One region of the Clostridium novyi NT genome, then DNA from elsewhere that is predicted to be linked to it. Evidence: riboswitches for the same ligand, from Rfam matches in the RefSeq annotation. Region 1 holds a riboswitch; the other holds the start of a gene.
What was found. Region 1 has a riboswitch for FMN ahead of NT01CX_RS10155 (ECF transporter S component). Riboswitches for the same ligand answer to the same signal wherever they lie in the genome.
Positions count from the first base shown of each region.

Region 2: linked by a shared signal. The riboswitch ahead of ribD (bifunctional diaminohydroxyphosphoribosylaminopyrimidine deaminase/5-amino-6-(5-phosphoribosylamino)uracil reductase RibD) and the one ahead of NT01CX_RS10155 (ECF transporter S component) in region 1 are both predicted to bind FMN.

Region 1 covers NC_008593.1:2,185,448-2,201,481, forward strand. The annotation lists gene NT01CX_RS10125 (IS1182-like element ISCno1 family transposase) at 152-1,591, opposite strand; tRNA gene NT01CX_RS10130 (tRNA-Trp) at 1,757-1,832, opposite strand; gene NT01CX_RS10135 (HD-GYP domain-containing protein) at 1,989-3,221, shown strand; gene tsaE (tRNA (adenosine(37)-N6)-threonylcarbamoyltransferase complex ATPase subunit type 1 TsaE) at 3,385-3,843, shown strand; gene tsaB (tRNA (adenosine(37)-N6)-threonylcarbamoyltransferase complex dimerization subunit type 1 TsaB) at 3,840-4,556, shown strand; gene rimI (ribosomal protein S18-alanine N-acetyltransferase) at 4,522-5,004, shown strand; gene NT01CX_RS10155 (ECF transporter S component) at 5,070-5,711, opposite strand; FMN riboswitch at 5,818-5,939, opposite strand; gene NT01CX_RS10160 (Tex family protein) at 5,997-8,153, opposite strand; gene NT01CX_RS10165 (DUF1657 domain-containing protein) at 8,354-8,557, opposite strand; gene NT01CX_RS10170 (hypothetical protein) at 8,809-9,129, shown strand; one part of gene prfB (peptide chain release factor 2) at 9,208-10,233, opposite strand; one part of gene prfB (peptide chain release factor 2) at 10,235-10,312, opposite strand; gene secA (preprotein translocase subunit SecA) at 10,383-12,887, opposite strand; gene NT01CX_RS10185 (hypothetical protein) at 13,121-13,894, shown strand; gene hpf (ribosome hibernation-promoting factor, HPF/YfiA family) at 13,923-14,459, opposite strand; gene NT01CX_RS10195 (ComF family protein) at 14,716-15,396, opposite strand; gene NT01CX_RS10200 (hypothetical protein) at 15,369-16,034, opposite strand, start outside.
Region 2 covers NC_008593.1:2,400,840-2,416,873, reverse strand. The annotation lists gene glgD (glucose-1-phosphate adenylyltransferase subunit GlgD) at 1-850, opposite strand, end outside; gene NT01CX_RS11225 (glucose-1-phosphate adenylyltransferase) at 861-2,009, opposite strand; gene NT01CX_RS11220 (FAD:protein FMN transferase) at 2,221-3,261, opposite strand; gene NT01CX_RS11215 (NusG domain II-containing protein) at 3,524-3,907, shown strand; gene NT01CX_RS11210 (Gx transporter family protein) at 3,921-4,427, shown strand; gene NT01CX_RS11205 (sensor histidine kinase) at 4,454-6,634, opposite strand; gene NT01CX_RS11200 (DUF6263 family protein) at 7,002-7,937, shown strand; gene pepT (peptidase T) at 8,038-9,261, shown strand; gene NT01CX_RS11190 (hypothetical protein) at 9,316-9,558, opposite strand; FMN riboswitch at 9,788-9,907, shown strand; gene ribD (bifunctional diaminohydroxyphosphoribosylaminopyrimidine deaminase/5-amino-6-(5-phosphoribosylamino)uracil reductase RibD) at 10,189-11,307, shown strand; gene NT01CX_RS11180 (riboflavin synthase) at 11,292-11,933, shown strand; gene NT01CX_RS11175 (bifunctional 3,4-dihydroxy-2-butanone-4-phosphate synthase/GTP cyclohydrolase II) at 11,947-13,191, shown strand; gene ribE (6,7-dimethyl-8-ribityllumazine synthase) at 13,196-13,657, shown strand; gene NT01CX_RS11165 (nucleoside recognition domain-containing protein) at 13,918-14,493, shown strand; gene NT01CX_RS11160 (spore maturation protein) at 14,517-15,041, shown strand; gene NT01CX_RS11155 (hypothetical protein) at 15,152-15,346, shown strand; gene thrB (homoserine kinase) at 15,550-16,034, shown strand, end outside.

The DNA.
Region 1 (16,034 bases):
TTGTATTATATAGATTACAATATGATGTATTATTTTGATATCATAAAAAAATTACCATGTTCTATACTTATCAAAAAATAAAAAAGTCAGTAATCATTATGATTACTGACTCAGATTGTTCAAAAAGCCCCCAACAATTGGGGGCTTTTGTTTACGCCAAAATTCTTTTATGCGATAGCATTCGAAAAATATTTATTATGTATGTTAATTTGGAATAAATTTGAATTAATGTACACAAAAAATAATGCGATAGCACCATGGCTATCTTTTTCATATTCTGAACTGCCGCTGTAAGTAGGCACTGCTCAGAAACATTTTTAATTCCTCGCATGCGACAATAACGTAGCCCATGTAATTCTTTTGAATCAGCAAAGCTACGCTCAATCTTTTCTTTACGTCGTTTGTAAATACTTTTACCTTTTTCTGTTTTAGTAAAGCTAAAAATTTGATCTTTATAGTCTTCCCAAACATGACGACGTATAGTTCTATTAATGGATTTATCAGATGTTAAGCAATTATTTTTATATTTGCAATAAGCACAATGCTCCGCATTACTTAAATATTCTTTATAACCTTCCCTCGTAGTAGTTCTATATTTTAAAAAGCAATTATTAATACACACATATCCATCTAATTCTTTAACATACTGAAATCTATATTTTGTATATTTTCCTTTAACATGGGGTCCTAAACGGAACCCAAAAACACCTTGATAATTTTTGTCTGAAATTTGTTTACAAATAGGATTCGTAGAATATCCGGCATCTGCTACTAAATATTTTGTATTAAAATTAAACTTTTCTATTTGAGTTTCTATTCTTTTAACATAAGGATCTACATCGTTTATATTCCCGGGAGTAACATGAACGTCTGTTATAATATTATACTTTCCGTCAACAGTTCTATGATCTAAATAAAAAAAGCCTTTAGGTTTTCCATCTCTAACCATATATCCACTGTCTGGATCAGTTGTACTTACTTTTATTTCCTTAGTTTCAGCTATTTTAGTCTTTTTTTTTAGAGGCTTTTTATTATGATTAATTCTATCTTTATTAATGTCATTCTCTAATTCATCAAAGTATTCCTTTGTGGATTTAGTTATTTCTTTTTTAATAAATTTATGTTTATTAGCGTTAGCTTTTAAGTGAGTAGAATCAGTATATAGAATTTTGCCATCAACCAAGTTTCTATTAATAGCTTGAAATACAATATTATCAAATATTTCTTGATGTATATTTGTATTACTAAATCTTTTTGTTCTATTCTGGCTTATAGTGGAATGACTTGGTATTTTATCAGTAAGTCCATATCCTAAAAACCATCTGTAAGCTACATTTACCTGGATTTCTTTTACAAGCTGACGCTCTGAACGTATACCGAATAGGTATCCTATAAAAAGCATTTTAAATAATACAACTGGATCCACTGATGGTCTGCCATTATCAGCACAATATAAATCCTTAGTTAAATCTCTTATAAATGAAAAGTCTATGTGTTTATCTATCTTTCTAAGTATGTGATTTTCAGGTACTAAATTTTCTATATAAACTAGTTCTAATTGATTTTGTTTTCTTTCATTATTAGTAAGCATTTTTCCTCCGTAGGAGCCCTAACGGGCTAAAAGATTTATTGTTCTAAAATATATATTCTACATAAACACTAAAAATCCTTTTTGTAATAAATGTAAAAAGGCTGTTGACAAATTATGTTTATCAACAGCCTGAGTCAGTAATCATTATGATTACTGACTTTTATCTGGCAGGGGCACTAGGACTCGAACCCAGAACCAATGGTTTTGGAGACCACTACTCTACCAATTGAGCCATACCCCTATGGAACGATATTAATTATATCATGGCAATTAGATATATGCAAGTATTTTATTAAAAATTTTTTATTACTTTATTTTTAATTATTTCACAATATATATATATTATGTTAAAATTATGATAAATGATAACCAATTCCATTTAAGAAGGAGCATTAAAATGAAAATAAGTCTTGATAAAACAATTCGTTCAATCTCTCTTGCCTTAGATTTAGCAGAGATTAGTTCAGTTGAAAATAAAAATATAATTGAAAATATATCTAATATAAACTATTCAAAACACAACTTTATGAATCATTCTCAAAGAGCAACCTATATATCATTATCCTTAGCTAATTATTTAAATCTCAGCGATTCTTCTAAAAAATATTTATATTTATCAACACTTTTACATGATATAGGTGCTACTAACAGTTTAAAAATTAGTCATACCCAAACTGATTTTATAAAAAAACATTGTATTAATGGTTCTGAAATACTACAAGGGTTTCCTATATTTAATAATCTTTCTCACATAATTTTAAATCATCATGAAAACTTTAATGGAACAGGCCCTCTTAACTTAAAAATGGATGAAATTCCAATAGAAAGTCAAATCATAAGATTATCTGATTTGGTAGAACTTCTATATAACGCAGAAATTCCTATATTTAAACAACGTGATTACATAATAAACTGGGTAATGTCTCACTCTGGGGATATATTTTCTCCAAAAATATGTAATGCTTTTGTTAAAGTGTCCTCTAAGGATGTATTTTGGTTTGACCTTGAAAATATATCTTTTATTGATTCTATCTTAGATAATATAGCGCCTAAACTAGGTATATACCTAAATTTAGAACAATTTGAATCTATAGCATATATATTTTCAAATATAATAGATTCCAAAAGCACCTTTACAGCTACTCATTCTCGTGAAATTGCAAAACTCGCATTTAAAATCTCAAAATATTTAGGCTACTCAAATGAAAAATGTCACAAGATAAAAATAGCTGGGCTATTACATGACATAGGTAAACTCGCTATCCCTTCATCTATATTAGATAAAAACGGCAAACTAACACCCGAAGAATTCTCTATAATAAAATCTCATGTATATTACACTAATATAATTTTATCCAAAATAGGCGATATCCCTGATATAAAAAACTGGGCCTCAAATCACCACGAAAAACTAAATGGTACAGGTTATCCAAATGGATATTCCGCTAAAGATTTAAGTGAAGAATGTAGAATACTTGCCGTTTGCGATATATTTCAGGCGTTAACCGAGGATAGACCTTATAGAAAAGGACTAAACAATGAAGAAGCCTATAAAATTCTAGATAATATGGTTGAAAAAAATTTTATTTGCAAAAAAGCTGTTAATAATTTAAAAGAAGCTTTATCATAACTTAATTTTATTTCACTAAATAGCACTATTACAATGAATAAGCCCTTTAGATGCTTTTATTTTTCTTATATTTAGTATAAAATAACTAATGAATTACTAATTCCTAATGAATTAGAATTTCATTAGTTATTTTTAATGTATTAAATCTTAGGAGTTGATATAAATGCAATTTGTAGTTAATAATGTAGATTCAACTGTAGATATAGGATATCAAATAGGAAAACTTGCAAATAGCGGAGATATTATATGTTTAATTGGTGATCTTGGAACTGGTAAAACTCATATAACAAAAGGTATAGCTAAGGGACTTGGAATAGATGAACATATAACTAGTCCTACTTTTAATATAGTAAATGAATATGAAGGAAATTTAAAATTATATCATTTTGATGTATATAGAGTAAATGACCCTGATGAAATAGAAGCTATTGGATTTGATGAGTATATATTTGGAGATGGAGTTAGCATAATTGAATGGGCCAACTATATAGAAGAATTAATTCCTGAAGAATATTTAAATGTTACAATAGAGAAAATGCCTGAACTTGGAGAAAACTTTAGAAAAATAACTTTAACTCCTAATGGCGACAAATACAATTATGTAAAGGAGATTAAACTATGAAAATTCTTAGCATAGAATCTTCTACTTCTAGTGCTTCTTGCGCTATTTTAGAAGAAGATAAATTATTAGGTGAAGTTAATTTAAACGGAAAAAAGCAACATTCTGTTATATTAATGCCTTTAATAGATAACTTATTAACAGATTTAAAATTATCTTTAGATAACATTGATGCATTTGCAGTATCTAGCGGTCCTGGCTCATTTACAGGTCTTAGAATTGGTATGGCTACTGCTAAAGGTCTTGCATCAGCTACTAATAAGCCTTTTATAGGGGTTTCCTCTTTAGATGCACTTGCCTTTAATTTAGCTTATACAGATGGTGTTGTATGCCCTATTATTGATGCTTTAAGAGATAATGTTTATACAGCTTTATATTCTTTTAAAAATGGTAAACTTGAAAGATTAACTGATTATATGGCTATACATATTGATGATTTAATATCCACTATAAAGAACGGAAATTACGATTCTGTAAGCTTCATTGGAGATGCTATTCCTAAATTTAAAGAAAAGCTTTCATCTAGTTTTGAAAAAGTAAACTTCGCACCAAACAACGTTAACTTAGCTCGTGCATCATCTCTTGGAGAACTAGGACTTAGCAGAATAAAAGAAGGTTTAGCTGATGATCCTCTTACATTTGCACCTATATATCTTAGAAAATCTCAGGCTGAAAGAGAATATGAAAAAAAGATGGGAACTCAAAAGAATGCATAATTTAACTGTTGAGGACATGACCGAAAAACATCTTGATGATGTATTAAAGATTAATAATTCGAGTTTCACAAGCCCACTTAGTATTGATTCTCTTAAAAGTGAATTTAACGATAATGCCTACAAATATATAGTGCTTAAAGATACAGATAAAAATATTATACTCGGATATGCAAGTCTATGGTTTATGTTTGATGAAGCTGATATTACTAATATAGCTATTTACAAGGACTTTCGTGGCAATGGATATAGCAATATTTTAATGGGCAAAATATTAGAAATTTGCAAAGAAAAAAATATTCCTAACTTAACACTTGAAGTTAGAGAAAATAATATATCTGCTATAAAACTATATGAAAAGTACGGATTTACTAAGGAAGGACTTCGCAAAAATTATTATGGTCCAAATATAAACGGAATCATTATGTGGAAAAAAGATATTTTAAAATAAATAACTTTATAATAAAACAAAGGCACTTAAAACTCATAGTTTTTAGTGCCTTTTTAAATTCAATTTTATCTTTCACTTTTTACAGGTGTTGCATTTCCACTTTGGTGTAAAACCTCTTCTTTATGTAATATTGGTGATACACTCTTATACATTACTAAAGTTATTGTTGATACTATAGCGCCCTTTAATAAATTGAATGGTAGTATAGACCACATTACTAAATCTTTTAAAGTGTGTATATGTGAATTAACCTTTGTTCCTGCTGCAACAAATGCTTCTATTGGAGCTTTGAAAGCTACAGCAAATAGTGGTAAAAATACTGTGTAATTTAATACTGCTGCAACAACTGACATTACAACTGAACCTGCTATTAATCCTAAAACTGCTGTTTTTCTAGATTTTTTATATTTATATATATATCCAGCTACTACAACAAGCACTGCTCCTACTATAAAGTTTGCAAGTTCGCCTACAAATCCAGTAGCAGTTCCTTTGAATATTACTTTTAGTACATTTTTAAATAACTCAATTCCTATTCCTTCTATAGGTCCAAGTGCAAAAGCACCTAAAAGTGCTGGTAGGTCACTTATATCTATTTTTAAGAATTCAGGAAAAATAGGTATTGATAATTCAAAGAACATTAGTATAAATGCCATTACAGATAATAATGAAATTTTGATCATTTTGTTTAAATTATTATGTCTCATAATAAACCCCCTTGTTTTGCTATCTTCAAGGTTATGGGTAGAGCTGCAATCAAAAAGCCCTAATAACATAAAGTTATCAGGGCAAAAAATCATATTAAAACTCTATCTATACCTTCTCTCATCCAGACTTTACTGTCGGTTTTGGAATCTCACCAAATCAGCCATACCAAGTATAGCTCGCGGACTTTAACCGCCGGTCGGGAATTACACCCTGCCCTGAAGATACTATTAACTTATTTATTTTCTTAAATTAATTATACTATTACTTTTCAGAAAATTCAATATCTACTTCTTCATAGAAAGAGATATTCTTCCCCTTTTCTCGTCTACCTCTAATACTCTAACTTCAACTATGTCTCCTACTTTAACTATATCAAGTGGATTCTTTACAAACTTATCTGATAGCTGACTTATATGCACTAATCCATCTTGATGCACTCCAATATCAACAAAAGCTCCAAAATCGGCTACATTTCTTACTGTACCAGTAAGCATCATTCCTGGTTTTAGTTGATTTATATCTACTATTCCCTTTTTAAATATTGGTTTTGGAAGTTCTTCTCTTGGGTCACGACCTGGCTTTTTAATTTCTTTAATAATATCTTTAAGAGTTGGCACTCCAACTTCTAATTCTTTAGCTAAGTTTTCTATTCCACTTTCTTTAACTTTAGCATCTATATCATCTAACTTTCCGTTTTTTATGTCTTCTTCTGTATACCCTAACATCTTCAAAAATTCTTTAGTGGCTTTATAAGATTCTGGGTGAACAGCTGTATTATCAAGAACTTCATTGCTTTCTGTAACTCTTAAGAAACCTGCACATTGCTCAAAGGCTTTAGGTCCAAGTCTCTTTACTTTTAATAACTCTTTTCTATTTTTAAACTTACCATTTTCTTCTCTATATTCAACAATGTTTTTTGCAATAGTTGAATTAACTCCTGAAATATATGATAAAAGTGAAGGTGTTGCTATATTTAAATCTACTCCAACACTATTTACTACATCTTCCACAACACCACTTAGAGATTCATCTAGTCTCTTAGGTGCAACATCATGTTGGTATTGCCCAACCCCTATAGATTTTGGATCAATTTTAACAAGTTCAGCCATAGGATCTTGAAGTCTACGTCCTATTGATATTGCTCCCCTTATTGATACATTTATGTCAGGGTACTCTTTTGATGCAAGTTCTGATGCCGAATATACAGATGCTCCTGCCTCTGATACTACAACATAAAACAAGTCTTTCCCTGTTTCTTTCTTCACTTCATCAATAAGTCTTGCTAAAACTTCTTCTGATTCTCTACTTGCTGTTCCGTTTCCAAGTGAAACAACATCTACATCATGTTTATAAACAAGTTCTTTAAGTATTTTAATTGAACCTTCTACATCATTTTGTGGAGCAGTTGCATATACTGTTGCAGTGTCTAAAAGCTTTCCTGTATCATCTAGAACTGCTATTTTACATCCTGTTCTAAATCCAGGGTCATATCCTAATACAACCTTACCTTTTATTGGAGCCTGCACTAAAAGCGCACTTAAATTAGCCTTAAAAACTTCAATTGCTCCTTCTTCTCCTTTGTCAGTAAGTTCTGCTCTTATTTCTCTTTCAATTGATGGATATATAAGTCTTTTTAATGAATCTTCTACACTTTCCTCAATGAACTTATCTGTAATTTCATTATCTTTTTTAGATTTTTTATTTAAATAATCTATTATTTTATCTGTATCACATACTACCTTTACAGATAAGATTTTTTCTTTTTCTCCTCTATTTATTGCAAGTATTCTATGAGAAGGTATTTTAGATACAGCTTCTGAATATTCATAGTACATTTCATATGGAGTTGGTTCGTCGCTACTTCCACTGCACTCAATAACTCCATTTTTTCTAACGTATTCTCTTATCCACTTTCTGTATTCAGCTTCATCTGAAATTGCTTCAGCTACTATATCTTTAGCTCCATTTAAAGCATCAGCAATAGTCATAACTTCTTTTTCTTCGTTTATAAACTCTTTTGCATACTCTTCTATATTTCCAGTGAATTCACCACTTAATATAACTTCTGCAAGAGGTTTTAATCCCTTTTCAACAGCTATTGTAGCTCTAGTTCTTTTTTTAGGTTTAAATGGTCTATATATATCCTCAACCTCTGTTAAAGTCTCACACTTATTAATTTTTGATTCTAATTCATCTGTTAACTTTTCTTGTTCTGCAATTATTCTTATTACATCTTTTTTTCGCTCTTCTAAGTTTCTTAAATATGTAAGTCTTTCAGCAAGATTTCTTAAAACCACATCATCAAGTCCACCAGTTTTTTCTTTTCTATATCTAGCTATAAACGGGACAGTATTTCCTCCATCTAAAAGCTCAATAACACTGTCTACTTGTTTTAATTTAATATTAAATTCCTTTGCTAATTTATCATTAATATTCGTCATGGTTTCCTCCATCCTATCTTTAAATATAGTTGCTCTCGCTCTCATAATTTTACATTAATATAAATCAAAAGTCCAATCCACAATATTTATTATGTATATAGGTATTTTTATTTAAATTTCTTGTCTGAACTATATATTTAAAATAAAAAAATCCTATGCTTTAGTTTAAATTCTAAAACATAGGATTTTTTATCTTAATTTTAGTCTCTGTATTGAGGTTCTTCTTGTTTAACGAAATCAAGTCTTCCTTGAATAGTTTGAGCAACATTTTCAACAGTTGTTGATAATTGTTTAAACATTTGTTTAGCCTCTTGGTTATCTGTATCTAGTGAGAATGTTTTTAAATCAGCTGATAACCCTTTAGCTGAAGCTACCGCTTGTTCTAGTTTTGTTCCTGTTGGCATTTAAAATTCCTCCCTTGTTCTTGCTTGATTTTTAACATTAATAGTTTAACCCAATATATTAAAAATATTAGAGCTTTTAATAATGACATTTTTACCATAAAAACATAAGTATACAATTATATAATTTTTATAAATAAAATTATATAATGTAACACATATCCATTATTTTACATAATATATTAAAGAGACAAGCTTTATAGCTTGTTACCTTTTACAATATTTCTGAAGATTACAAGGAGGTTCACTTTTAAATGAAAAATAATGCAAAAGTAATAATTCTTATTTGCGAACAAAGTAGTGGTTGGTGTCACTGTAATGACATATACGTTTCTTATTCCAGTGATAGGAGAATTCCTAGAGGTTCAAACTGCGCCTATGCTCTATCTAAACTTCTTGGATATGGATATCAAATAGTAAGTACACAAACTATGGATAACTGTTGCAATCAAATCATATATACTCTAGCAAAGGTAAGTAGACCAAAACCTTTACCAAAACCAAAGCCAATTCCAAAACCAGATACTTGCGATGTATGTGAAGAAGAACATGATGATTGCTGTTCAATTTGCTGATTTGTAAAACAATAAAAAGACATATAAAGGGAACCCAAGTTCCATTTATATGTCCTTTTTAATTACTCATATTAAATTTTAATTATTAGCCTTTAAATATTCTAATATAAATATATCTATATCTCCATCCATAACTGCATCAACATTTCCCATTTCAGTGTTAGTTCTATGGTCTTTTACCATAGTATATGGTTGGAATACATATGATCTTATTTGACTTCCCCAACCTATTTCTTTTAAGTCTCCTGAAAGGTCTTCTATTTTCTCTTTATGAGCTCTTTCTTTAAGTTCAACAAGTTTAGATTTAAGCATACTCATGGCAGTATCTTTATTTTGGAATTGACTTCTTTCACTTTGACTTTGTACTACAATTCCAGTTGGAATGTGAGTTATTCTAACTGCTGAATCTGTTTTGTTTATGTGCTGTCCACCAGCTCCACTAGCACGATAAGTATCTATTCTTAAATCATCTGCTTTTATTTCTATGTCTTGATTTTCCTTAAGTTCAGGTATTACTTCTAATGATGCAAATGATGTTTGTCTTTTTCCATTAGCATTAAAAGGAGATATTCTAACTAAACGGTGGATTCCTTTTTCAGCCTTTAAATATCCATAAGCAAATTCACCTGTTATTTTAAGATTTGCACTTTTAATTCCAGCTTCATCTCCAGGAAGTATATCCAGTACATCTACTTTATATCCTCTTTTTTCTGCCCATCTTGTATACATTCTTAGTAGCATTTCAGTCCAATCTTGAGCATCAGTTCCACCAGCTCCAGAATGAAGAGTTACTATTGCATTGTTTTTATCATATTCACCTGAAAGTAAAATTTCCACTTTAAAGTTATCTATTATACTTTCAATTTCTTCTACTTCATTTAATATTTCTTCTATAGAAGATTCATCCTCTTCTTCAATACTCATTTCTATTAACACTTCTAAATCTTCTATGCGTGTTTTTGTAGAGTTATATCCATCAATTCTGTCTTTTATACCTTTTGCTTCCTGAGTAATTTCTTGAGCTTTATTTATATCGTCCCAAAAATCACTTTCCTGCATTTTATGTTCAAGTTCTCCAAGTCTTTTTTCCATCTTAGCGATGTCAAAGTGAAACCCTCACTTCGTCTAAATTTGAGTTTAATTCAGTAACTTTGTTATTTGCTTCTTCTAACTGAATTATCATAAAATCACCCTTTCTATAAACAATAATTAATAAATTAAAAAATCCAGTTATACTGGATTTTTTAATTTATCTATCTTCCACAACAATTTTTATATTTCTTTCCACTTCCGCATGGGCAAAGATCGTTTCTACCAATCTTTTCTTCTTTTCTCTTTATTGGCTCATGACTTCCGCCTTCACCATCATTTATATTAGTAGAAGTTTCTCTTGCAACTCTTTCTCTTTCAATGTTCTTTTCAACTTGAATATGGAATAAGTATTTTACAGTATCAGTTTTTATTCCATTGATCATTTCATCAAACATTTCACTACCTTCAAATTGATATGCTTGAACTGGATCTTGTTGTCTATAAGCTCTAAGTCCCATACCTTGTCTTAAATGATCCATATTATCAATGTGATCCATCCACTTAGTATCAACAATTCTTAGAAGAATTACACTTTCTATTTCTCTCATTCTTTCTGGAGTTACTTCTTCTTCTTTTTCACTATACATTTTTTCTGCTATATCAATTAAAATTTCTTTTATTTCATCATCAGATTTTATTTTAAGTTCATCTACAGTTACAACATTCTTTGGTAAATAAATTTCTTGTAGATAAGCTAATAATTTTTCTAAATCTTCTTCTAAAGTTTCATCAAGTCCACTCATATGAGCATCAACAGCTTCAGATATAACAGATCTTATCATTTCTTGAATATCTTCTTTTAAAGATTCACCTTCAAGAACTTGTGATCTTTGTTTGTAAATAACTTCTCTTTGTTGATTCATAACATCATCATATTGTAATACGCTCTTTCTTACATCAAAGTTATTTCCTTCAACTTTCTTTTGAGCGTTTTCTATTGCATTACTAACCATTCTACTTTCAATTGCATCTTCATCAGTTAATCCTAATTTTTCAACAACGCCTTGTAATCTATCTGACGCAAATATTCTCATTAGATCATCTTCTAATGATACATAGAATCTAGAATATCCAGGGTCTCCTTGACGACCAGAACGTCCTCTTAATTGGTTATCTATACGTCTTGATTCGTGTCTTTCTGTACCTATTACTTTAAGTCCGCCTACTTCTTCAACGCCTTCTCCAAGTTTAATATCAGTACCACGACCAGCCATGTTAGTAGCTATAGTAACCATACCTTTTTCACCAGCATGAGAAATTATTTCAGCTTCTTTTTCATGATACTTAGCATTTAATACTTGATGTGGGACTCCTTTTCTCTTTAACATATCTGATAGAAGTTCAGATTTTTCTATACTTACTGTACCAACAAGAACTGGTTGTTGCTTTTTATACGTTTCAGCAATTTCATTAACTATAGCTTTAAATTTAGCTTTTTCAGATTTATAAACTACATCTGGAGCATCTATTCTTGCAATTGGTCTATGTGTAGGAATAACTATTACATCAAGTCCATATATTTCTCTAAATTCAGCTTCTTCTGTTTGAGCAGTACCTGTCATACCAGAAAGCTTTGTATACATTCTAAAGTAGTTTTGGAATGTTATTGTTGCAAGAGTTTTTGACTCTTTTTGAATTTTAACATTTTCTTTAGCTTCTATAGCTTGGTGAAGACCGTCACTGTATCTTCTACCTTCCATAAGTCTTCCTGTAAATTCATCGACTATTATAACTTCATTATCTTTAACCATATAGTCCTTATCACGTTTCATTGTGTAATTAGCCTTTAACGCTTGAACTACGTGGTGTTGAATTTGCATATTATCTCCATCACCATAGTTATCTATATGGAAGAATTTTTCTGCCTTTTCAATACCTTGTTCAGTTAAAATAACTGAGTTAGTCTTTTCATCTACTGTATAATCATCTTCTTTTAAAGTTTTAGCAAAGAAATCTGCAACTTTGTAAAAGTCAGTGGAGTTATCTCCTTCTCCTGATATTATAAGTGGAGTTCTAGCTTCATCAATTAAAATAGAGTCAACTTCGTCCACAATACAGAAGTTTAGCTTTCTTTGAACTCTTTCTTCTTTATAAATAACCATGTTATCTCTTAAATAGTCAAATCCAAATTCATTATTTGTTCCATAAGTTATATCACAATTATAAGCTTCACGTCTTTGTTCATTATCTAAGTCATGAACTATAACTCCTGTAGTTAATCCTAAAAATCCATACAGTTGTGACATTTGATCTCTATCTCTTTTAGCTAAGTAGTCATTTACTGTAATTACATGAACACCTTTGCCTGATAATGCATTTAAGTATGCTGGAAGTGTTGCAACTAATGTTTTACCTTCACCTGTTTTCATTTCCGAAATTCTACCTTGGTGAAGAACAATACCACCTATAAGCTGTTCTCTAAAGTGTCTCATACCAAGAACTCTAGCTGAAGCCTCTCTTGCTACAGCAAACGCTTCTGGTAATATATCATCTAATGTTTTACCCTTCGCTAACATATCTTTGAATTCATCTGTTTTATTTCTTAACTCTTCATCTGTTAATTTTTTAAACTCTTCTTCATAAGAATCTATTTTATTAATTATTGGTATAATCTTTTTTATTTCTCTACTACTATATGTACCAAATATCTTTTCAAACAATCCCATTACTTTCATCCTCACTAAATTATATTTTTTCGCTATTATACTTTGTTATACTTTATGATTATATCACCTATTTATAAACCGTTCAATATTATACTTTTTAAATAGTTTTTGTTTGTATTGGCAAAGTTTTCTCCTGTATTATAAATTATATTTATGTATTTTCTTGTTTTTTTATGTATTTTTTTATATACTATTTGTAAAAGTTTATATATTAATATGGAAGGATTTTTATTATGCTGCCTAATGAACCGTGCTTTTTATTTAATATAGATATGCTATTTAAAAATAATACTGTAGATGTAGCTGCATTAAAATTCATAAATAATATTTCACCATATAATTGTTTTTTTTTCACAGATGAATGTGATATAAGTCATCATTCTTGTTATGAAAAACTTATAAATAGTAATTTTTCATGTAAATACAACAATATATTATCTCCAAACTTTGTTTTAATACAATACATAAAAAAAATATATGGAAATTTCTCTGCATCTTCAATAAGCAATTCTAAGGATATACATGATTTTACAGAATTAAAAATTCCAGTGAATACCGTAAACCCAAACTTTATATTTATAAACACAACAAAATTATCCTCTTATGATTTAGCATTTTTAAAAAATACTAAGAGTATTATATCATTTTCTTATAAATTATGTCGTTCAGGCAACATGAAGTGTAATGTTTGCAAAAATAAATGTATTCTTGAATATATAATCAACACTTTTAGTGACAGAATATTAGTTCCTGATAGACATATATTAACTACTTCGTCTAATGCTTTTAGTAAATTAAATATGCATTCTAGGAACTTAATTTTAGTAGTAAATAAGCTTACTGCCGAATATGCTTTAGCTTATAAGCATGGTCGTAAAGTAATATTAATTTTAAATGATGATTTCACTCTTAAAGACTATATAAACTCAGAATATGAAGCAAATATAGCATTTAAAGATTTTGAGCATTTTTTAAATTTTTTTAAAAAACAAAAGGAGACTTTATAGCCTCCTTTTTAAATCATTCTAAACTCTTCTAAAATTCTGGTTCTATTAATCCATATTGACCGTCTTTTCTTTTATATAACACATTTACTTCTTCAGTTTCTGCATTTGTAAATACGAAGAAGTTATGTCCTAATAACTCCATTTGAAGAACTGCTTCTTCTCTGCTCATTGGCTTTATTGCAAATCTTTTTGTTTTTACTATTTTTGATTCTATATTATCCTCATCATCTTTTGGGACATATTCAGGTATAAATTGAAACTTTAATGCATCTCCATGTTTTCTTCTTTGTAATTTAGTTTTTTGCTTTCTTATTTGTCTTTCTAATTTTTCTAAAACTATATCTATAGCAGCGTACATATCACTATTAGAATCTTCAGCTCTTAATATAACACCATTAAAAGGTATTGTAACCTCTACAATTTGACTATTCTTTTGTACACTTAGGGTAGTAATGACTTCTACATTAGGATCAAAATATTTATCTAATTTAGATAACTTTCTTTCTACTGCATCCCTCAATCCTTCTGTTACTTGAATATTTTTTCCATTAACCTTTATGTTCATAAAGCCAGCCCCTTTCATGCATATCTTCTAGTTTTAACATCTTATAATTAATGTTTGGAAGATATAATTTATTATCTTTTATATATATATTTTATAACCTATTTAAAATATTAACAACTAATCCAACATTAGTTTACTGAAAATTTAGTCAATTTTTACTGTAAGAAACTTGTTTCTCTCTATATATCATAATGTTAATATAGTAACCTCTAAAGGATATTTTTTTAGTTATATGCTATAATGTAGTGTAGAGGGTTTAAAAATTACTTTTAGCTACAGTTAATATAATAACATCCTCAGCACCATTTTTCTTTAACTCTTTTGCACAATAAAAAGTAGTTGCCCCTGTAGTTAAAACATCATCTACTAGTAAGACCTTTTGTTTTTTAAGTTTACCATTCCCTACATATATAAATGATTCCTTTAAATTTTCCCATCTTTCATACTTTCCCAAACCTATTTGATCTTGTGTCCTTTTGCTTTTTTTTAAAGTATTTAAAAGTTTCTTTTCCGTTTTCTCAGCTACTAACTTAGCTAAATACTTACTTTGATTGTATCCTCTCTCTTTTAACTTATTTTTAGAAGATGGTACATATGTAACAATATCAAATTTTATATCATAAAGTTCTATAGTATTTATAAGATATCTTAAAAGTTCTTTCCCTGCTAAAAATTGACCTTTATATTTTAAATTTAATATTAACTCTTTTGTAATTCCACTATAATATAATGAACTATAACACCAAAACTTATATGCACCCTTATTAATTACTGTCTTTTTATTGCACAGCTTCATATTTCTAATACAATCTAAACATAACACTCTATTAGCTTCTGAAATTTCTTCACAAATTATACATTTTTCTTTTCCGCTATAGATTACATCAAGAAAACAATTTATATAGTATTTTATATTTTTAACAAATTCATTTCCCATGCTTCTTTATTAAAATACCTCGTTATTTTTTTTGCCTTATCAATATTATCTGTTTCATAATTTCCTAGGAATATTACTTCTCCATTATGTCTATTTTCATTTATACCCACTTTACCACAAAGATATACTAACTTTTTATAATTAAATTCTTCACTATTTGCAAAAAACACCATGACATTTAAGCTTTTAAATTTAAAATCTATATTACTAATATTATTTGTTATGACTATACAATCATTTAAATCCTTTATATTATATAAAACTTTACTAGAACTCTTTCCATTTATATATTTAATGGTATTTGGCGTTAAATCTTTGCAGTATTTATATAAATATTTATAAACATTTTCTACCTTCTTTTCATCTGGAACAAAAATTATCATTTTATGATTATCTTTTATAGACCATTTTATATACTCATAAATTACATATGGTATGTCCTTATTTATATCTATTTTAGTTTCTATAAATTTAGGTTCAATTATTGGTATAAAATTATCCCTTATAGGAAAAGTTACTTCATTATTATTATGAAATATTTTTTCAATTACATATGTTATTATTTTTCCCTGTTTATCACATAAGTTTATTGCAATTTCTAAAATATCTTCCATAGTATCATCTGAAAAACTTTTTAT
Region 2 (16,034 bases), 220 kb from region 1:
CATTTTCATATTTAGTAGGAGGTGCATCTGTTACCTTTGTGTAAATTGGACGAGAACCAAAGAAAAGTTCTTTATTTATTTCATAATTTAACATATCCATATTAGTTTTGTAGTAAGAGTCCATTGAATTTATGCATTCTAAGTACCCAGTGTATTCGTAGCCTTTTATATTAAGCGTTAGATTTTTAGAGTATACACAATCCTTTAATGAAGTATAGTATCCTGTGGATATTGATTCATTTATAAGATTTATAAAAGTTTTCTTGCTCATAATAAACATATCCATTGATATATTAGCGTTAGGATTTACTCCTATATTGTTTCCAACACTTATTACATCATTGTCAGAATCTAAATTTAAAACATTGCAGTTCATAAAGCTTGTATTTGCATTGTTTACTTTTTTATATATTATTGTTATATCGGCTTTTTGTTCTTCGTGAAATTTTATTGCTTTTGAATAGTCTATGTTACAAATCATATTTGAAGATGAAAACAATATGTTTTTTTGTTTACTTCTATAGAGATAGTCAATATTATCTTTTAATAAATATATGTCATTAGTTTTTGAATGAGTGAAATTAAAGTTAAATAAAAATAGACCATTTATTTTTCTATCTAAATCCCAAGGTTTCCCGGCTTGAAGATGATGTAGCAATGATCTTGAATTGCTTTGGGTGTATATACCTACATTAGTTATGTTGGAGTTAACCATATTAGATAAGGTAAAATCAATTAGTCTATATCTTCCCCCAATAGGTACTGCTGCAAGAGGTCTACTAGAAGTTAAATTAGTTAAATCTTTATCGTCTTCATTAAGACTTATTATTCCCATATAATCCTTGAACATATAATACCCCCTAATTTTTAATTATAGAGTTTGTCTTTATTTTTTCTCCATCTCCAATAACTGTTATGTCATCGGAGTTCCCAATAACGCTATTGTTTTCTATAATTGTGTTACTTCCGATTATGCATTTTCTAATAATTACGTTCTGTCCAATCTTTACGTTACTCATTATTACGGAATCTTGAATTATACTGTTTGATCCAACTTCAACTTCTGGGAATAGTACAGAGTTTTGAATTTTGCCAAAGACAGCACAACCTTCTACTACAAGGGAATTTTGAATTATAGCGTTTGGACCTGTATATTGAGGAGGTTTTGATGGACTTACAGAGTATATTTTCCAGTTTTTATTATAAATGTCTAGTGGATTTTTAGTATCTAATAAATCCATATTGGCTTGCCATAAGCTTTCTATGGTTCCAACATCTTTCCAGTATCCATTGAAAGAATAGGCATAAAGATTGTAACCTGAATCAAGTAGGCTTGGAATTATGTTTTTACCGAAATCATGATCTGAATCTTCAAGTTCTGAATCTTCAATTAGGAATTCCTTGAGTATTTTCCAGTTGAAAATATATATCCCCATGGAAGCTTTATTGTTTTTTGGTTGTTCTGGTTTTTCTTCAAATTCATATATTTTATCATCATCATTGGTGTTCATTATGCCGAAACGACTAGCTTCTTCTATTGGAACGTCAATAACAGCTATTGTGGCATCTGAGTTTTTTTCTTTGTGAAATTGTAGCATTTTAGAATAGTCCATTTTATAGATATGGTCACCGGATAAAACTAATATATATTCAGGATCATATTTATCTATAAACATTATATTTTGATATATGGCATCTGCGGTACCCATATACCAGTTCCCACCGTCATTTCTCATGTGCGGGGGAAGGATTGAAACTCCGCCTCTTTTTCTATCTAAATCCCAAGGGCTACCTATACCTATATGGGAATTAAGTATGTGAGGTTCATATTGTGTCAATACTCCAATGGTGTCGATTCCTGAGTTAGAACAGTTACTTAAGGTAAAATCTATGATTCTATACTTACCGCCGAATGGTACTGCTGGTTTTGCATTGTTTTTGGTTAAAATTTTTAGTCTAGTACCTTGTCCCCCTGCAAGAATCATGGCTAACATTTCTTTTTTTATCATTAACTTCACCACCATTTATTTTGTTGTTATACTCTTAAAAAAATAAAAATAATTACTTTAATCTATAATTGTATTGGGAATATACGAGGTGAAATATTGAAAAGATTAACAGTAATATATAGATAATATTACAATAATTTGTAAAATATTTCAATAGAAAATCCCCAACTAATATACTTTATATGTATATAAGTGGGGGATATATATTATTCTAATGAGTTTTTAAGTTAAACTTAGAATTGGTTATTTTAAAGTTGTTTTTAATGCCAGATGATACATATACATCATGATTTTTGGTTACAAAAATGGCTTCGGTGTCTTTTATAGACTCTATTAAAGCGAGACCTTTATCAAGCCCTAGGGAAAAGGCTGTTGTTGATAATCCATCTGCGTTTATAGATTTATCGCATATAATAGAAACACTTACAAGTGAATTGTCTACAGGATATCCTGTTTTAGGATTTAAGATATGATGATATCTCTTGCCATCTTTTTCAAAGAAACGTTCATATATTCCTGAAGTAACTATAGATTTATCAGAAATACTTATAGAAGCCCATGGAGGAGCATCAGGAACAAATGGATCTTTAACTCCTATTTTCCACTTATCACCGCTTGGTTTATTTCCTATAGTTACAATGTTTCCACCTAAGTTAATAACAGCATGAGTTACCCCATTTTCTTTAAGAATTCTTTTAACTTCATCTCCTGCATAACCCTTAGCTATTGCTCCAAGGTCAATAAGCATTCCTTTATTTTTTAGCATAACTGAATTATCTTTTTTATTTATAAGTATATTTTTATAGTTTACTAGAGAAAGTCTTGAATTTATTTCACTTTCAGATGGTATTCTGGCCTTATCTGTACCTATATTCCAAAGTTTATCTATACAACCTACAGATATATCAAAAGTGCCTTTAGAAATACTAGAATAATATAAGCTTCTATTTATAACTTCAAGAACGTCACTTGAAACTTTAGTATAGTTTTTGCCAGAAGATAAATTTATCTTTGTAAGTTCCGTTGAAGGTTTATTTATGCTCATTTTATTTTCTATTTCGTTAACTCTAGCATAAGCTTTATCTAATATACTAGGAGATACCTTATCATAAACAGTAATGTTGCATATAGTTCCAAGAAAAGCCCCATCTTTGGAGGTTGGTTTAACATTATCATTCATACAGCCAGTAAATAATAAGAATGATAATATGATTAATGTAATAAATGCCGTAAATTTTCTAAATTTAAACATTGAATCCTCCTAAATACAAAGTAGTTTAATTAGTTTTTTTAATTTTACCTTTTGAAATTATAAAAGTCAATTTTAAGCATTTATAGAAGTGAAAAGTTTCTTTAAATTAAGGTTGTTAAGGTAGTATAATGGATTTATATTTTTAAATTATAATTAAGATAATAATTGATTTAGTTATTTTAATTAGGAGAATTTAATTTAATAAGATAATGTTTAATTGGAGGTTATCTAGCTCTTTAAATTTTAGAAAGGTGGTTAAGGTGTGAAAAAGATAGATAAAATACTTATAGTTATATTTTTAATTATAGCAGGAATTGGGGCTGGAACATTAAAGTATATTTCCAGTAGAAAGTATACTGAAAATTTTGCTGAGATATATGTTAAGGGTAAGCTTTATAAAAAGGTTTCTTTAAATAAGAAGAATCCAAAAGAAGTTTTAAATATAAAGACAGATTTAGGAGAAAACATAATAGAGATAAAAAATGGTGGGGTAAGAATACTTGATGCCAATTGCCATGATAAAGTATGTGTTAAGGATGGCTTTAAAGATAAGGTAGGAGAGGTTTTAGTATGTCTTCCACATAAGGTTGTTATAAAAATTAAGGGGTATGATAATAAGAAAGAATATGATGACATATCACAGTAAGGGGTAAAAAGTTATGAAAACTAAAAAAATGACTTGGATTGCATTACTTGTAGCACAGGGACTTGTTCTTCATGTTATTGAGGGAATGCTACCTATACCATTTATAGCACCAGGTGCAAGGCTTGGACTTACAAATATAATAACCTTAATGGCTCTTTACATGTTGGATTTCAATGAGGTTTTACTTGTTGTGGTTTTAAGAGTATTACTATCTACATTAATAGGGGGAAATATGTCCTCTTTTATGTATAGTATAGCAGGGGGAATTTTAAGTTTCTTTGCAATGTATACATTAAAGAAAGTAGGAAAAGAGAATGTAAGCATTATAGGAATCAGCGTATTGGGTTCAGTATTTCATAATATAGGGCAAGTTATAGTTGCTGGAATAATTATAAATAATGCTATGATTGTATCATATTTACCTATATTACTTGTAGCTGGTATAGGAACGGGAATATTTATAGGTTTTGTAGGAAAATTTTTATTACCTTTTATAAAAAGGTTAAACATAAAAAACTAAAGGCAAAAGAAGCTTATCATTTGCCTTTAGTATATATCTGAGAATTCTATGTTTAACTGATCACTTTTAAATTCATATGGTGATATATCAGAATAGATAAGAATGTCTCTATCTTTTAGTGAAGTCACAGGAAGAGTGATTAAAAATTCACTTCCACGATCAATTTCACTATTTAATTTTATAGAGCCTTTATGTAAATCAACAAAAGACTTTACAAGAGATAGTCCAACGCCACTACCTTCTTGGTTTCTTGATAATGACTTATCAATTTGAAAAAATCTTTCGAATATAATCTCTTGATGACTTTTAGAAATACCAATACCGGTATCCTTTATGGAAATATCAACAAAATCTCCTTTGTCGTATATATTAACTGTTATCTTTCCACCAGGCTTTGTAAATTTTATTGCGTTAGATAGAAGATTTAATATAGTTCGTTCTATTAAATGAGGATCACAAGCTACAATTTTTTCTTCTGTATCTGTATCAAAAACGAATTGTAGATTTTTAGAATTTATATATGAAGAAGAAAATAGACAAATATCTTCAACTACTTCAACTATATTATAATTATCAAAATGAGTTTCAAAGTAACCTGAGTCAATCTTTGTTATATCTAGAAGATTATTTATTATTCTAACCATTCTATAAGAATTATCTTTTATTACATCACCGTATTTATCAAAGTTTGTCCTTAAAAAGTCATCTCCACCTTTTGATTGTAGAAATTGAATTGCACTTAAAATCAAATTAAGAGGAGTTTTTAGTTCATGAGATATATTTGCAAAAAACTTTGTTCTTAATTGATGGTAAGAAATAGTTTCATCTAAAAGTTTTTTGTTTTCCTCAGCTTCAATGCGAGGGGTTAGGTCATGTCCTATAGTAACTAGTCCAGAAGGATTACCATTAGAATCAAATACAGGTATTTTAAATATATCCAAAGTTATTTTAGAGCCGTCATCTAAAAGGAATTCATCTTGATAATTAATCATAGACCTTTTCTCTAAAGTTAAAATGTCAAAAGTTTCGTATTTTTCAAGTCTGTCCTTATGTGTATTTCTTGATTTTATTAATTCTGCTGTGGTTTTGTTTTTCCAATCAATATCCTTAAGGTCAAGAAAATCAATGGTTGCTCTGTTGACTTCAAGCCATCTACAATCACCATCCTTAAGACATATAAAATCAGGCGTAGAATTAATTAATGTCCTAAGTCTTTTTTCACTTTCAATTAAAGCAGTTCTAGTTTTATGTTTTTCATAAATACTAGTGGATAAAAGAAAACATAGTACAATAATGAAAATAACAAACAATAAAACTAATATCTTAGGTATAGTATAAGATAAAGGTTTTAAGTTTATAAATGAACTTTTATAAGGAAGCAGTGTGCTTGGAATATCAAATTTAGTAATAATCTCATAATCAAATTTATAATTTCCAATAGGAGTATTAATTATAGGAATGTTGTTTGGATTTTCACCTTTTAATATTTTAATAGCTATATTTCCTAAAACTTTAGCCTCTTTTTCACGACAAATCATTTTCCCACCTAAGACTCCATGTCCCAAAAACATTTCCCAAATGCTATATATGGGCATATTTAAGTACTTAGTAGATAATACTGTATTGGAATCAATAAAAATATAGTCACTATAATTTGTTGTAAATCCTGATAAAAGCAAAATTACACTATTTTTATGATATTTTTTTAAAAAATCTTTATCATGAAGTAAGTTAACGTTATTTAAAAATATAAAATTAACTTTTCCCTTAAAAATAGGAATAATAGAATTTAATAATTTTTTTAATGATAATCCTTTTAATGAATTATCATTTATAACTATTACATTTTTAGTGTTTTTGTTTAAAGATAATGCCACATCTATAGTTTCTTTAAGAGGTGGACGTTCAATCATACCTGTAAAAAGAGGGTTTCCTTTTAATGTTGATTCATTAATATAATGTGTTCCAGTAAATACTACAGGTGTATTAGGAAATAGTGACTTACTATATTTAGTTAAAAAGTTAAGTGAATCATCATCAATAGAAATAATTAAATCAAATTTCTTGTGGAGAAACTTCTTTTTATAAAATGTATATATATTTTCTATGCACTGACAGTCATTAAAAGATTTAGTATCCATATATTCCACTGTTATATTTAAACATTCATTGGATGATTTTAATATAGGAATTAATGAATCTATCATATATTGTGAACGTTTAATGCATTTATCATATGAGTTAAGTATGAGAATATGCTTTGGCGTTATATCATGTGCAAAAACATCATAATTAAAACTATTAAAAAGGGTAAAAATAAAAAAAAGAATGTAAAAAAATTTAATGAAACTTATTTTGTACTTCATTAACTGAAATCTCCATAAAACAATAAATTTTTGTCATATTTACAAAAAAATAAAATTGTAAATATGTGATAATTCTAGCACTAGAATTATGAGATTTCAATAATTAAATTATTAAAATTAAATATTTTTAAAAATATAATTAAAAATCAATAAAATTTTTATAAAAGTTAATAATATATTAAGAATAGTTATGATAGGAGGGGATTTTTTGAAGAAAAAACTTATATTTTTAATTTTAATGGTATATTTATGTAGTATTTTATCGGGATGTGTTAAAATGTCAAAAAAAATGACATTAGAACTAAAAAAAGGAGAAGCTTTTAGAATGCAAATTGATGGTGATAGAAGTTTTAAAGGACCATCAAGTGAGTCTATAGAATTAAAGAGCAGAGAAGCATTTTTGTGTAGTGTAAATGATGTAAATAATGCTAAGGATATGGAAATAAAAGTAACAATTGATTCTATTGATATTGATGCTTATATTAAAGGAAAAGATTATTTGAAAAAATATTTATCAGATATAGGTATATTTTTAGAGGGAGACAAGTCAATATACTCTAAATTTTTAGGAAAAAGTTTTAAGGTTAAGTTAACGGAAAACGGTAAAGTGGAAAAGGTTATGGGAATTGATGATATAGGAAATGCTGTTTTAAAAGAAGAACAGGATCCAAAGAAAAAGGAACTAATTAAAAATTTTATAAAAAAAGAACTTTCAGAAGAAGTTTTAGAAGAAAAAATACAAAGAATAATAGGATTTTATTCTGATAAAAAAGTTGATACTGGAGATAAATGGGAAAAAACAAATAAAGTATTAGCTAATTTACCAGTGGACGTAGATGAGAAATATACTTTAAAAGAGCGTAAAGAAGGAACCACTGATATTATTGTTAATGGAGAAATAAAGAAAAGAGAATCAGCACAGCCTGTTAAAGCGGACGATGTAGAAATAAGTTATGAAGATATTAAGGGAAAGGAAAAGGGTACTATAACAATAGGGCAAGAAAATAAAATGATTAAAACGGAAGAACTGGATAGTGAATATGAAGGAAAAATAAAGATAATGTTTAAAGATCCAAGCAAGGGTGCTGAGTATGTTCCCGTTTCTGCAAAAGAAAAGATAACAGTAAATGTTTTAAAACAATAGAATGGAGATTCCTGGTTGTAAATTTATTAAAGCTTATTATAATTAATATTAGGATAAAAGCTTTAGGATATTATAAATTTATATAAGGAGAGATGCGTAAATGGAAGCTGTAGTAAACAAGTTTTTAAAGTATATTAGCTTTGATACTAAATCAAATGAAGATTCAAATGCACATCCAAGTACAGAAGGACAAATGGTGCTTGCAAAAGAGCTTGCAAGAGAATTAAAAGAAATGGGAATGATTGATGTATCTGTTGATAGTAAAGCATATGTTATGGCAACTTTACCTGCAAATACAGAAAATCATGTTCCTACAATCGGATTTATAGCACATATGGACACAGCACCAGATATGAGTGGCAAGGATGTAAAACCTCAGTTTGTAGAAAACTATGATGGAAAAGATATTATACTTAACAAGGAAAAAAATATTGTTTTAAAGGTTAAAGATTTTCCGGAAATTAAAGATTATATAGGAAAAACCTTAATAACAACAGATGGAACAACTCTTTTAGGGGCTGATGATAAAGCCGGAGTTGCTGAAATTATGACAGCTATGGAACATCTAATAAACCATCCAGAAATAAAACATGGAACTGTAAAGATTGCCTTTACTCCAGATGAAGAAATAGGTGCAGGAGCGGATTATTTTGATGTTGAAAAGTTTAATGCTGATTTTGCATACACTGTAGATGGCGGAACTGTTGGAGAATTAGAATATGAAAACTTTAATGCAGCAGGAGTTAAGCTAACTATACATGGAAGAAATGTTCATCCAGGTTCTGCAAAAGATAAAATGATAAATTCAATAACAGTAGGTAACGAACTTCATTCAATGTTACCAGAAAATGAAGTGCCAGAACATACAGAAGGATATGAAGGTTTCTATCATATTGTAGCATTTAATGGTACAGTTGAAGAAACTAAAATGCAATATATTATAAGAGATTTTGATAGAAAAAAATTCGAAGAAAGAAAAGCTACAATGCAAAAGGTTGTAGATACTTTAAATAGTAAATATGGTGAAGGTACTGTTGAACTTCAAATGAATGATCAATATTACAACATGAAAGAAAAAGTTGAGCCTGTACATCATATCGTAGATACAGCATTTAAGGCAATTGAAGAAGTTGGATTAGTTCCAAAGGTAGTTCCTATAAGAGGTGGTACTGATGGTGCAAGATTATCATTTATGGGACTTCCAACACCTAACTTATTTACTGGTGGACATAATTTCCACGGAAAATTTGAATTTATACCTACATTTGCAATGAGCAAAGCTGTAGATGTAATTTTAAAAATCATAGAGCTTTATTCAAAATAATTAAATATAAAAAATAAAAAAGGCTAGGATTAACATTTTAATCTTAGCCTTTTTTTAATTAAACTTTTTCTTTACTTCGTTAAAAATATCATCATTTACAAATGGTGCGCAGAACTTAAATATTTTTTCATGTCCACAACTTGGACAAACACAAATGCAAACATTATAAGGAATATTATCTATTATATGTACTTCTAAATTTTCGGCTACATATGAATCACCGCAAATTTCACAAGGAGTAGAGTTAATGATGTTATATTCACTTTCTATATATTTCATAATATCATGTAATACCATATGATGCCTCCTAATATTAAATTGATAAATATATTTAATGGTAGCATTTAAAAAATATAATTTCAAGAAAAAACCATATAAAAGTTTATGATTAGAGTTAAGTAAATATAAGCAAATATACTATCATTTGAAATAAGTGAAAATAAAAATTGCAAAAAATAAAAATTTGTATTGACAATATAGTGAAAAAGTGATAAATTTTATTTAGACAAGTTAATAAAGGAGACATTTAATCCTTCAGGGCAGGGTGAAATTCCCGACCGGCGGTAAAGTCCGCGAGCCACTTTAGTGGTTGATTTGGTGAGATTCCAAGACCGACAGTAAAGTCTGGATGGGAGAATAGGATTAATTTATTAAGAAAGTTAGGATAAATGCTTTTATTTGCTATGATCTTTATTAGTAAATAAAGATTTATTTTAATAATTTTGTAGAATATAACATGCCCTGAAAATTAGTTTTAATTTTCAGGGCTTAATTTTTTAATAAATCTAAAAAACAAATCTTACAGAATATTCTTTAAATAGCAAGTTTGTTAATCAGAAAATTCTCTTAATGTTTAAAATCCCTTTAGGAAAATAAAAAATAGATATTATATAGACAATTAAATATTGCCTTATGGGAGGTGATTTAGTGGAACTCAAATTTATGAAAAAAGCAATTGAGTTATCAAAACTAGGTGTAGGATATACATATCCAAATCCATTAGTTGGAGCTGTTATTGTAAAGGATAACAAGATTATAGGACAAGGTTATCATGAGCGTTTTGGAGGAGCTCATGCAGAAGTGAACGCATTAAAAAATGCAACAGAAGATGTTACTGGGGCAACTATGTATGTAACATTAGAGCCATGTTCCCATTATGGAAAAACTCCACCTTGTGCAAATACCATTGTTAAAAGTGGAATCAAAGAAGTAATAGTTGGAATGAGAGATCCAAACGAACTAGTAGCAGGTAGAGGAATTAATATTTTAAAGGAAAATGGAATCAAGGTTATTGTAGGAGTATTTGAAGAAGAAATAAAAAAGATAAATGAGATTTTTATAAAATATATTACAACAAAAGAGCCGTTTTGTATTTTAAAAACGGCCATGACATTAGATGGAAAGATTGCAACAGTAATGGGAGATTCAAAATGGATAAGTAATGAACTTTCAAGAGAATACGTTCATGAAATACGTCATAGAGTTGCTGGAATTATGGTGGGTATAGGAACAGTGCTTAAAGATGATCCAAGTCTTACAACTAGACTAAAAGAAAAGACTGGACGAGATGCAACTAGAATAATTGTGGACAGTAAAGGAAGAATACCACTAAATTCTAAGGTTCTTAACTTAGATTCTAAAGAAAAAACCATTATAGCCACAACTAAACTTGCAGATAAACTAAAAATAGAAGAAATAAAGAAAAAGGGAGCAGAAGTAATAATAACTCCAATAAAAAATGGAAAAGTTGATCTTAAATTTTTAGTAATTGAACTTGGAAAAATGAATATAGATAGCATCTTATTAGAAGGGGGAGGCACTCTTAATTATTCGGCTTTAAATGAGGGAATAGTTGATAAAGTAATTTCTTTCATAGCTCCTAAAATAATAGGTGGACAAGATGCTAAAACTTCAGTGGCTGGAGAGGGTATAAAAAAGATAAGTGATGCCGTAACTCTTCATGATATAGAAATATCAAATTTTCAAGAAGATGTGGTTATAGAAGGATATGTTAAAAAGGAGAATAAGGTATGTTCACAGGAATAGTAGAGGAAATAGGAACAATAAACTCAATATTTCAAAATCGTGAAAATGCAAGAATAAAAATAGATGCAAATAAGGTTTTAGAAGATGTGAATTTGGGAGATAGCATATGTACAAATGGAGTATGTCTTACTGTAACAGAATATGATAGTAAAAGTTTTACTGTAGATGTTATGGGAGAAACTCTAAGACGAAGTAATCTTGGGGAATTAAAAAAGGGGGATAAAGTTAATTTAGAAAGAGCCCTTGCACTCGGGGGAAGATTTGGAGGACATATAGTTAGCGGACATATTGATGGTGTTGGGGTAATAAAGGAATTTTCAAATGAAGGCAACGCTATATGGATAAGCATAGAAACAAGTAATGATATTTTAAAAAGTATAGTTTTTAAGGGGTCAATAACAATTGATGGGGTAAGTCTTACTGTTGCATATGTGGATGATTATATTTTTAAAGTTTGTATAATACCGCATACTCAAAGTGAGACAATACTCACAAGTAAAAAGACAGGCAACAAAGTTAATTTAGAATGTGACGTTATTGCAAAGTATATTAAAAAGCTTTTAATGGTACAAGAAAAGAAAAAGACAATTGATATAGATTTTTTAAAAGAAAACGGATTTTTTTAAGGGAGGAATAGAAATGGAACAATTTAAATTTAATACTATTGAGGAAGCTATAGAAGATATTAAAAATGGGAAAATGGTTGTTGTAGTTGATGATGAAGATAGAGAAAATGAGGGAGACCTTTTAATGGCTGCTGAAAAGGTTACCCCAGAAGCTATTAATTTTATGGCAAAGTATGCAAGAGGACTTATATGTATGCCAATGACAGAAGAAAAGCTTAAGGAATTAGACTTATACCAAATGGTAATAAACAATACAGATACTAAGGAGACAGCATTTACAGTTTCTATAGATTCAGTTGAAACAACTACAGGTATTTCAGCATTTGAAAGAGCGTTAACAATAACAAAAGCTGTAGAAAAAGGAGCTAAAGCTAAAGACTTTCAAAGACCAGGACACATATTCCCACTAAGAGCTAGAAAAGGTGGAGTGCTAAAAAGAGCAGGACATACAGAAGCTGCTGTAGACCTTGCAACATTAGCAGGACTAACTCCAGCAGGAACTATTTGTGAAATTATGAATGAAGATGGAACAATGGCAAGAGTACCTGATCTTATGAAATATGTAAAGGTACATAATTTAAAAATAGTAACTATAGCAGATTTAATTGAGTATAGAAGAAAGACAGAAAGCTTTATTGAAAGACAAGGAAGTGCAAGTCTTCCAACTAAATATGGTGAATTTGAAATTATAGGTTATGAGGACAAATTAACAGGAAAAGAACATGTAGCATTAGTAAAAGGAGATATAAAAAACGGAGAACCAGTTTTAATTAGAGTTCATTCTGAATGCTTAACAGGAGATGTATTAGGTTCATTAAGATGTGATTGTGGAGATCAATTAGCACAAGCATTAAGACAAATAAACAAAGAAGGTCGTGGAGCATTACTATACATGAGACAAGAAGGTCGTGGCATAGGTTTAATAAACAAAATAAAAGCATATAAGCTACAAGACAATGGAATGGACACTGTTGATGCCAACTTAGCTTTAGGATTCCCAGAGGATTTAAGAGATTATGGAATAGGAGCTCAAATTCTTAAAGATTTAGGAGTTGAAAAAGTAAGACTTATGACAAACAATCCTAAAAAGGTATCAGGAATATCAGGGTATGGAATTGAAATTGTAGAAAGAGTTCCAATAGAAATAGAATGTAACAAGAAAAATGAATTTTATTTAAGAACTAAAAAGGAGAGAATGGGACACATTCTAAACTTTAAAAACATAAAAAAATATGATAAATCAATCAAGGAGGCATAATAATATGAGAGTATATGAAGGAAATTTAATATCAGAAGGAAAGAAATATGGAATAGTAGTAGGTAGATTTAATGAATTTATAGGAAGTAAATTATTATCAGGTGCGTTAGATGCCCTAAAACGTCATGGAGTAAAAGAAGATGAAATAGAAATTTCTTGGGTACCGGGAGCATTTGAAATACCTCTAGTTGCTAAGAAAATGGCTAAAACTAAAAAGTATGATTCAGTAATATGTTTAGGTGCAGTTATAAAAGGTTCTACAGCACACTTTGATTATGTATCAAGTGAAGTATCAAAGGGAATTGCAAATGTATCATTAGATACAGAAGTTCCAGTAATCTTTGGAGTGCTTACAACAGATAATATAGAACAAGCTATAGAAAGAGCAGGAACAAAGGCTGGAAACAAGGGCTATGAAGCAGCGGTAACTGCAATTGAAATGGCTAACTTACTAAGTGAAATATAGTATAAGGTAAGATATTATAAACATAAAAATTGTATTATAATTTTTTAAAATATATAGATTAACATCCTAGATTTATAAAAGTGTAATTAAAAATTAGAATAAGTGATAAAAATAGTCTAAATTATTTTTCTAAAATAGTTTAGGCTATTTTTATTGTGTTTAAGTATAGGTGCAAATAAATATAAACTTTTGTTATAGATTTAGACAACCCCTCATATATATTAAATAGAAAAGTATATGGGTAAATGAGGTGATAATAGATGATAAATATTATATGGTTTGTTCTGCTTGGCATAGGAATAGTTTTTGGACTAGCTACTGGAAATGGAGAAGTTTTATCAAAATCAATAATAAGTTCTACCCAATCATCAGTTAAGCTTGTAATTGGACTTGTTGGAATGATGAGCCTTTGGTGTGGTGTTATGAAGATAGCACAAAAAAGTGGCATTACAGAAAAACTTGCAATTCCATTAAAGCCATTACTTAGATTTTTATTTAAGGATGCATCAAAAAGCAAGGATGCTATGGGAAGTATGATAATGAATTTAACATCTAATATGCTTGGACTTTCTAATGCGGCAACCCCATTTGGAATTAAAACAATGGAAGAACTACAAAAACTTAACCCTAAAAAAGATACAGCAACAAATGATATGGCGTTATTTTTGGTGTTAAATGCAGCTTGTATTCAACTTGTACCAACCTCTGTAATTTCAATGAGGGCAGCCTGTGGATCTCAAAATCCAGGTGTTATAATCCTGCCAGCTATAATGACAACTGGAATTGCAGCTATTATGGGCGTTGTTTATTGCAAGATTTTAGAAAAGTTTTTTTGATACTTGAATAAGGGGGTAAAAAATTGAAATACTTTATAATATCTATAGTACCTATATTAATCGGATTTATTGTCATATATGGCATGATAAAAGGTGTTAAAATATATGAATGTTTTATAGAAGGAGCAAAGGATGGACTAAAGTTATGCGTAAACATATATCCTTATCTTTTAGCAATGTTATTAGCTGTTGGAGTATTTAGAGGTTCTGGAGCTTTAGGATACTTTATAAATTTTGTAAGACCAGTAGTTAAATTTATTGGACTTCCACCAGAAGTTGTTCCTCTTGTTATGGTAAAACCACTATCAGGTAGTGGAGCACAAGGAGTATTTATGGACATATTAAATCAATACGGAGCTGATACATATATTGGACTTGTAGCGTCTATAATAATAGGTTCTACCGAAACAATCTTTTATACACTTACTGTTTACTTCGGGTCTATAAATATTAAAAAGATAAGACATACTGTATGGGCAGCTGTAATGGCAGATTTAACAGCAGTAATAGCGGCAGTTATAATAGCTAGTAGAATATTTGTAAAATAGACAAAAATTGAATACTAAATGTTACAGTTATGAAACCTTTTTAAATAAAATATTATATATAATAAATATAGATGAAAATGTAAAAAATACATATAAAGAGGGGATAATAAATGAAGAAAATATTATTTCAAGATACAGATTCCTTGTTTGAAAAAGCAGGACTTGGAGCTTGTTTAGGAGCTTGTTTTGGATCTGTATTTGGTAATATGATGCTATTTCTAGCATTAGGATTAACAGTTGGAGTAACTTCAGAATTTATTCGCAGCTTAGTATATTATGAAAAGAACAAAATTATTAATCATTAAATAGGAATTAATTAGGGATAACCTAGTTAATTCCTATTTTGTTTATAGTGAAAATTACTTTAAATATGTTATATTCCAATTGTTTGAAAACATCGTAATAATATGTTATTATTAGATAAATTATCTTTTATACATACAAGTGTAGTTTATACACATACAAAAATACGTTTAGGAATTTACTCATTAAAGGGGAGTGTACATATATGATTAAAGTAAAAGTGCCAGGAACAACTGCAAATATGGGACCTGGATTTGATAGTTTTGGAATGGCTCTTGATATTTATAATGAAATAACGGTAGAAGAAATAGAATCTGGATTTGAAATGTTACAAGAAGGAGAGCTATCAGAAATTCCACTAGCAGAAAACTTAATATATACAACATTTTTAAACACATTAAATAAGCATAATTATAAATACAAAGGATTTAGAATAAATTTATCTAAGTGTGATGTACCTATGTCAAGAGGGCTTGGAAGTAGTGCTACATGTATAGTAGGAGGAATTTTTGCTGCAAATTCTATAATGGGAAATGTTATGTCTTTTGATGAAATAATAAAAGAGGCTGTAAGTATAGAAGGACATCCTGATAATGTAGTTCCTGCAATTGTTGGAGGAATGACTGTTTCTATAATGGACAAGGATAATGTAATATATTCTAATGTAACAGTTCCTGATAGATTAAGAGC